Diaphorobacter ruginosibacter: one gene and its partner. The main gene of each other region encodes a partner of the protein of the gene in region 2 in a complex. Links are inferred from orthologs where the notes say so. Each region holds a gene or a part of one and is shown on either strand. Other genes may lie near its edges. The genes, in order: H9K76_RS17565 and pnp.

The links.
Region 1: the proteins of pnp (region 2) and H9K76_RS17565 are in contact, whole or in part, in a cryo-EM structure (PDB 9QH0), measured with the Escherichia coli proteins. The link is inferred for Diaphorobacter ruginosibacter from one-to-one orthologs.

Annotation. Positions count from the first base shown.
Region 1 is NZ_CP060714.1:3,854,818-3,858,839, reverse strand. What follows is about bases 58-3,767. They hold H9K76_RS17565 (Rne/Rng family ribonuclease), read right to left. Parts: upstream 3,426-3,767; coding sequence 258-3,425; downstream 58-257. Other genes in these bases: H9K76_RS17560 (hypothetical protein), read left to right, coding at 3,533-3,767; yaaA (peroxide stress protein YaaA), read right to left, coding at 58-142. Also shown: more of yaaA, read right to left, coding at 1-57; more of H9K76_RS17560, read left to right, coding at 3,768-3,880. UniProt on the Escherichia coli protein: Endoribonuclease that plays a central role in RNA processing and decay. Required for the maturation of 5S and 16S rRNAs and the majority of tRNAs. Also involved in the degradation of most mRNAs.
Region 2 is NZ_CP060714.1:1,196,179-1,199,442, reverse strand. The notes cover bases 1-2,952. They hold pnp (polyribonucleotide nucleotidyltransferase), read right to left. Parts: upstream 2,618-2,952; coding sequence 383-2,617; downstream 1-382. Other genes in these bases: rpsO (30S ribosomal protein S15), read right to left, coding at 2,834-2,952; H9K76_RS05485 (NAD(P)H-quinone oxidoreductase), read right to left, coding at 1-304. Also shown: more of rpsO, read right to left, coding at 2,953-3,100. UniProt on the Escherichia coli protein: Involved in mRNA degradation. Catalyzes the phosphorolysis of single-stranded polyribonucleotides processively in the 3'- to 5'-direction. Also involved, along with RNase II, in tRNA processing.

The DNA of each region.
Region 1 (4,022 bases), 2.7 Mb from region 2 along the record:
CGACATCCTGTGGAGACTTCTGCCTGAGCACTTCGATCAACACCTTCGAGTCGGGCACGAACTGCGGCAGCGTATGGGGCAGGTCGGCGGGAAGCGGCGTGTCGTAGTCGAGCGATTTGGCGGGGGAGAGGAGGAACAGCATGAAAGGGATTCTCGCTCGCAAATGAAGACGGCCCGGGAATGGGCCGTTCGGGGGTAGTGTCTCCTGCCATGCCCGGCCTGCCGCAAGGCGGCTCCGGGCAGGGCAGTGCAGCGGCTTACTGCTGCTGTTGCTGCTGTTGTTCCTGCAGCTCGAACGGCAGGGGCATGCGGGCCAGGTCGCGGCGGGTTTCCACCAGCACCAGAGGGCCTTCGTCGAACACCACGACCGGCGGCCGTTCGCGCGGCACATGGACCGGCTTGGGCTCGGCTGCGATGGCGGCCTGAACGACGGCGATCTTCTCGGCGTCGGAGTTCACCCACTGCAGGCCCGACGCGGATGCCAGCTCGTGCAGCGAACGCAGCGGCAGTTCATAGCTGCCGACGCGTGGCATGCCGCCAGCCGGGACGTCGTCCTGGGTTGCCTGGGTTGTCGGTGCGACCGCCTGGGCCGCGGGAACCACGATGGCTTCGGCGGACGGGCTCACCACCACGACGCTGGGCTCTGCTGCTGCCGGTGCCGCAACGGCCTTCGGCGTGGCTGGCGCGACAGGTGCGGCGGGAACTGCTTCCTGCGGCGTCACGGCGACAGCGGTCGTCGTGCTCTGCGAGAAGTAGCTGCGGCGTGCGGGCTGCGCTTCGCCTTCCGTGCTGCTGTCCGCGGCTTCGGCGGTGGTCGCTGCGAAGGCGGTGCTCGATTCGGCGACCACGACACCTGCTGCGTCGGCCACGGTCTCCGCTGCATTGCCGTTGGCGTCCATGCCTTCGGCGTTGCCTCCGTTGCGGCCACGGCGGTCACGGCCGTAGCGGTCGCGGGAGCGGCGCTCGCGGCGTTCGCCTTCTGCCTGGGGCTGCTGACCGGTTGCATCCGGCACATTGCCTTCGGCACCGCTGTTCAGCGACAGGTCGATGTCGGGCATCGGCAGCAGCGGGGCGCTGTCGCCGGCGGGTGCCGCGGCGTTCGCATCGATGGTGCGCGGTGCGCGTTCACGGCGCTCGCCACGTTCACCGCGCTGGCCGCGTTCGCCACGTTCACGGCGTTCGCGCTGCGGACGATCCGCCGAGGCGTCATCTGCCGGGTTCTGGGCCGGCGCCGACGCATCCACTACCGGGATGTTGTTGCCGTTCTGGCGTGCCTCGTTGTTGCGATCGCGGCCGTTGCGCTGTTCGCGGCGGGCCTCGCCGTCATTGCGTTCGGTGCGCTCGCCACGGTCGTTGCGGCGTTCGCCGCCACGCTGTTCGCCGTCACGCGCCTGGCGACCTTCGCCGCCGCGGTCATTGCGCTCGTTGCGGCGGCCGTTGCGGCCCTCGCCTCGACCCTCGTTGCGGTTTTCGCCCGTGGCACCGGCATCGCGGCCACCTTCGCTGCGGTTGCCATCACGGCCGCCGCGGCGGCGGTCGTTGTTGCCACGGCCTTCACGGCGTGGCTCGCGCGTCTCCGCGGCGGGTGTCGCAGCCGGTGCCGCCACGGGTGCGGGCGCCGCAGGCGCTGCCGACGGGCCGAAACCGAACAGGCTCTTGAGCCAGGCGATGAAGCCCATCTCGGGCGGACGGGCAGGTGCCACGGTCGGCGTGGGTGCGGGAGCCGGGGCTGCGCTGGCGTTGCCGCGTGGTTGCTGCTGGCCGTTGGCGCGCGCGGCTGCTCGGGCTGCCGCATCGGGACGCGGCTCGACCTGCGGTGCGGGCGCGTCCGGCAGGATGCCCTTGATCACCGGAGTCTGCTTGTTGGTGGGCTCCTGCGAGCGGCGCGTCACCTTGGTCTGGTCTTCGGTTTCCTCGACGAGCTGGTAGCTGGCCTGCAGGTCTTCCAGGCGCGGGTCGTCGTGTTTCAGTCGCTCGAGCTTGTAGTGCGGCGTATCGAGCGACTTGTTCGGGATCATCATCACGTTCACGCGCTGCTTGAGCTCGATCTTCGCGATCTCGGTGCGCTTCTCGTTGAGGAGGAACGAGGCCACTTCCACCGGTACCTGGCAGTGCACGGCGGCGGTGTTGTCCTTCATGGACTCTTCCTGGATGATGCGCAGGATCTGCAGCGCCGAGCTTTCGGTGTCGCGGATATGGCCGGAGCCGCCGCAGCGCGGGCAGTTGATGTGCGCGCCTTCGGACAGTGCCGGCTTCAGGCGCTGGCGGCTCATCTCCATGAGGCCGAACTTGCTGATCGAGCCGAACTGCACGCGTGCGCGGTCCTGGCGCAGCGCGTCGCGCAGGCGGTTCTCCACCTCGCGGCGGTTCTTCGACTCTTCCATGTCGATGAAGTCGATGACGATCAGGCCGCCCAGGTCGCGCAGGCGCATCTGGCGGGCCACTTCGTCGGCGGCTTCGAGGTTGGTGCGGGTGGCGGTCTCCTCGATGTCGCCGCCCTTGATGGCGCGGGCCGAGTTCACGTCCACGGACACCAGCGCCTCGGTGTGGTCGATCACGATCGCGCCGCCCGAGGGCAGCGTCACGGTGCGGGAATAGGCCGACTCGATCTGGTGCTCGATCTGGAAGCGGCTGAACAGCGGAGCGTCATCGCGGTAGCGCTTGACGCGGCTCGCATGCTCGGGCATCACGTGCGACATGAACTGATGCGCCTGTTCGTAGATCTCGTCCGTGTCGATCAGGATGTCGCCGATGTCGGTGTTGAAGTAGTCGCGCATCGCGCGGATCACCAGGCTCGATTCCTGGTAGATCAGGAAGGCGCCCTTGCCGGCCTTGGCGGCGTCGTCGACGGCCTTCCAGAGTTTGAGCAGGAAGTTCAGGTCCCATTGCAGCTCGGGCGCCGTGCGGCCGATACCGGCGGTGCGCGCGATGATGGACATGCCCTTGGGGTATTCGAGCTGGTCCATCGCCTCCTTGAGTTCGGCGCGATCTTCGCCCTCGATGCGGCGCGAGACGCCACCGCCGCGCGGGTTGTTGGGCATCAGCACCACGTAGCGGCCCGCCAGCGAGATGAAGGTGGTGAGGGCAGCGCCCTTGTTGCCGCGCTCTTCCTTTTCGACCTGGACGATCAGTTCCTGGCCTTCACGGATCGCGTCCTGGATCTTGGCCTGGCTGGGCGAGACGCCCTCTGCAAAGTATTGCTTGGAGATTTCCTTGAACGGCAGGAAACCGTGGCGGTCCTCGCCGTAGTCGACGAAGCAGGCTTCGAGGGAGGGCTCGACGCGGGTGACCACCGCCTTGTAGATATTGCCCTTGCGTTGTTCGCGTCCCTCGATCTCGATCTCGTAGTCCAGCAGCTTCTGGCCGTCGACGATGGCCAGGCGGCGCTCTTCCGGCTGCGTGGCGTTGATGAGCATCCGTTTCATGATGCGTTTCCTTCTCGTTGTTGTATGCGGGCCGACGCGCTGCGCTTTTCGCAGCGGCTCGTCCCGCCAAAGTTCCATGACAAAGACAGGCTCACCTGGAGCCGCTGATGCCTGGCCAACGCAGAGAAACGAAAGGAATTGCCGAATGCCTACGGCTGATGAGTCAATGTGATGTCAATGACTGGCTCATCAGGCGCAAGGGCGGGGCATGGATGAAGGCGAAGCGGATGACGCACTGCCTGGGCTTGAAGAAAACAGCCTTCGGCACGACCCGCGTGGAAGTTCGCGGCGCGAGCGATGCCAGTGCAGGAGGCTTGCGCCCCTGCAGCAGTGACATGATCCAGGCCGTGAAAAACCACATATTTGTTATCGCTTTGTCCGCTGGTCCCGGCGTCAGACAATTTCTCGGCCCAGGACCAACTCAAGATTCCGTATTCAGTGTTTCAATGTGTTAGCCACTGGAGTCCGACGGCTACAACAGATCAATAACCTGCAAGTTTTGCGCGTAGGACGCCTATGGGCATCAACCATACTGCGCGACTTGCCGGGCTGGGTGGACTAAACTCCAGACAAATCAACCACTTACACATTCGTCGC
Region 2 (3,264 bases):
CATACCCGCCACCCGCCACCAGTGCGCAGACGCGATCACCGACCCGGATACCCGCCGCCTGCATGGCCTCGGCATCTCCGGCCTCGACGACGCCTGCAATCTCCAGCCCGGGCAAATCGGATACCCCCGCCGGCGGCGCGTAGCTGCCCTTGCGCTGCAGCACGTCCGGACGGTTGATCCCACTTGCACGCACGCGGACCAACACCTCGCCCTTGCCCGGCTGGGGCACGGGGCGTTCACAGATCTTCAAGCCTTGCGGCGGTCCAAAAACCGCGATCTCCACGGCACGCATTGTCGACGTCATCCCTACCACGATCCAAGGTTGCATCCAAAAACGAAAACTGCCGCCAGCCCGAAGACTGGCGGCATGCGCCAGCGCAGCTTATTGCTGCTGCTGTTGTTGCTGCTGGTCGCGGTCTTCGTTGCTGCGACGCTCGCCACGGTCGTCGCGACGCTCGCGGCGTTCGCCACGCTCACCGCGCTCGCCACGTTCCTGCGGTGCGGGGCGTCCGCTGTCACCAGCAGGGCGATCCAGCAGCGCCTTCATGGACAGCTTCACGCGGCCCTTCTCGTCGGTCTCGAGCACCTTGACCTTCACGATCTGGCCTTCCGTCAGGTAGTCGGACACCTTCTCCACGCGCTCGTGGGCGATCTGGGAGATGTGCAGCAGGCCATCCTTGCCGGGCAGCAGGTTGATCAGCGCGCCGAAGTCCAGGATCTTGGTGACCGGGCCTTCGTAGACCTTGCCGATTTCCACTTCAGCGGTGATTTCCTCGATGCGGCGCTTTGCCTCGTCAGCCTTCGCGCCATCGGTTGCGGCGATGGTGATGGTGCCGTCTTCCTCGATGTTGATCTGCGTGCCGGTCTCTTCGGTCAACGCGCGGATGGTGGCGCCGCCCTTGCCGATCACGTCACGGATCTTCTCGGGATTGATCTTCATGGTGTAGAGCTTGGGAGCGAAGTTCGACACTTCGGTCTTGGCCTCGCCCATGGCTTCCTGCATCTTGCCCAGGATGTGCATGCGCGCTTCCTTGGCCTGAGCCAGGGCGACCTGCATGATTTCCTTGGTGATGCCCTGGATCTTGATATCCATCTGCAGCGCGGTGATGCCGTTGGTCGTGCCGGCCACCTTGAAGTCCATGTCGCCCAGGTGATCCTCGTCACCCAGGATGTCGGTCAGCACGGCGAAGCGGTTGTCTTCCTTGATCAGGCCCATCGCGATACCGGCCACGTGCGCCTTCATCGGCACACCCGCGTCCATCAGCGACAGGCAGCCACCGCAGACCGAAGCCATGGAAGACGAGCCGTTCGACTCGGTGATTTCCGACACCACGCGGATGGTGTAGGGGAACTCCTCCTTGGTGGGCAGGCAGGCCACCAGGGCACGCTTGGCCAGACGGCCGTGGCCGATTTCGCGGCGCTTGGTCGAGCCCATGCGACCCACTTCACCGGTCGCGAAGGGAGGCATGTTGTAGTGGAAGATGAAACGGTCTTCGAACTCGCCGGCCAGCGCGTCGATGCGCTGTGCATCACGCTCGGTGCCCAGCGTGGACACCACCAGCGCCTGGGTTTCGCCACGCGTGAACAGCGCGGAGCCGTGGGTGCGCGGCAGCACGGAATTGCGGATTTCGATGGGGCGCACGGTGCGGGTATCGCGGCCGTCGATGCGCGGTTCGCCAGCCAGGATCTGGCTGCGGACGATCTTCGATTCGATCTCGAACAGCAGCCCTTCCACCTTCACGGCGTCGAAATCGGTGCCTTCGGACTTGAGCGACTCCAGCACGGAAGCCGATGCTTCGCGCAGGGCCTGTGTACGGGCCTGCTTGGAGCGGATCTGGTAGGCCGCGCGCAGCTTGTCTTCGGCCAGTTGGGTGACCTTGGCGATGAAGGCCTCATCCTTCGCGGGAGCCTTCCAGTCCCACACGGGCTTGCCGGCATCGCGCACCAGTTCGTGGATTGCGTTGATGGCGATCTTGCCTTGCTCGTGGCCAAACACCACGGCGCCCAGCATCACTTCCTCAGGCAGTTGCTCGGCCTCGGACTCCACCATCAGCACGGCGGCCTCGGTACCGGCCACCACCAGGTCCATCTGCGAGTTCTTGCGGGCGGTCTGGCCCGGGTTCAGCACGTACTCGCCATTGATGTAACCCACGCGGGCTGCACCAATCGGGCCGTTGAACGGAATACCGGAGATCGACAGCGCTGCCGACACGGCGATCATGGCGGCGATGTCGGCATCGACTTCGGGATTCAGCGAAATGGTGTGGATGACCACATGCACTTCGTTGTAGAAGCCTTCGGGGAACAGCGGACGGATCGGACGGTCGATCAGGCGGCTGGTCAGCGTTTCGAGTTCGCTGGGCTTGGCCTCGCGCTTGAAGAAGCTGCCGGGGATCTTGCCTGCGGCGTATGTCTTCTCGATGTAGTCGACGGTCAGCGGGAAGAAATCCTGGCCGGCCTTGGCGCTCTTGGAACCCACGACGGTGGCCAGCACCACGGTATCGTCGATGTTGACGAGCACGGCGCCGGAGGCCTGACGTGCAATTTCACCCGTTTCCATGACGACGGTCTTGTCGCCCCACTGGAAGCTCTTGGTCACTTTGTTGAACATGGTCATTGAATGAACTCCATTCTTTTGTTTCGATAGCAGAAGCATCAACCTCTGCAAGGGATGGAGAGCAATTCAGAACACGATGCCATTCCAGTGGACCTGCCCTTTCGCGCCGGTGCGCAAGGCCATTGGAATGACACAGCTTCGCTCTTTATTGCAACTCCGAAGTAAAAAACGCCTGAGCTAGCGTGCTAACCCAGGCGTTTTTCCATGCCGGTACGATTACTTGCGCAGGCCCAGCTTGGCGATCAGCGCGGTGTAACGTTCTGCGTCCTTGGACTTCAGGTAGTCCAGCAGCTTGCGACGACGGCTCACCATGCGCAGCAGGCCGCGGCGACCGTGGTGGTCCTTGGCGTGTTGCTTGAAGTGGGGAGTCAGTTCGTTGATGCGAGCTGTCAGCAGTGCAACTTGCACTTCCGGGCTACCAGTGTCGTTTGCGGAACGGGCATTGGCCTTGACGACTTCAGCCTTGACTGTCGATGCGATCATGATTTTTTCCTTGGTATGGGATTCGAGAACGCTATTGAATCAATAGCACCAGAATCCTGTAATTACTTGCGCCACTGGCTGGAAGGGTCAGCGGCGTGCGTCTTGCACCATGCAAAACCCAACGATTATAACTGACTGCACTTCCCCCACCTGCAGCACCGGCC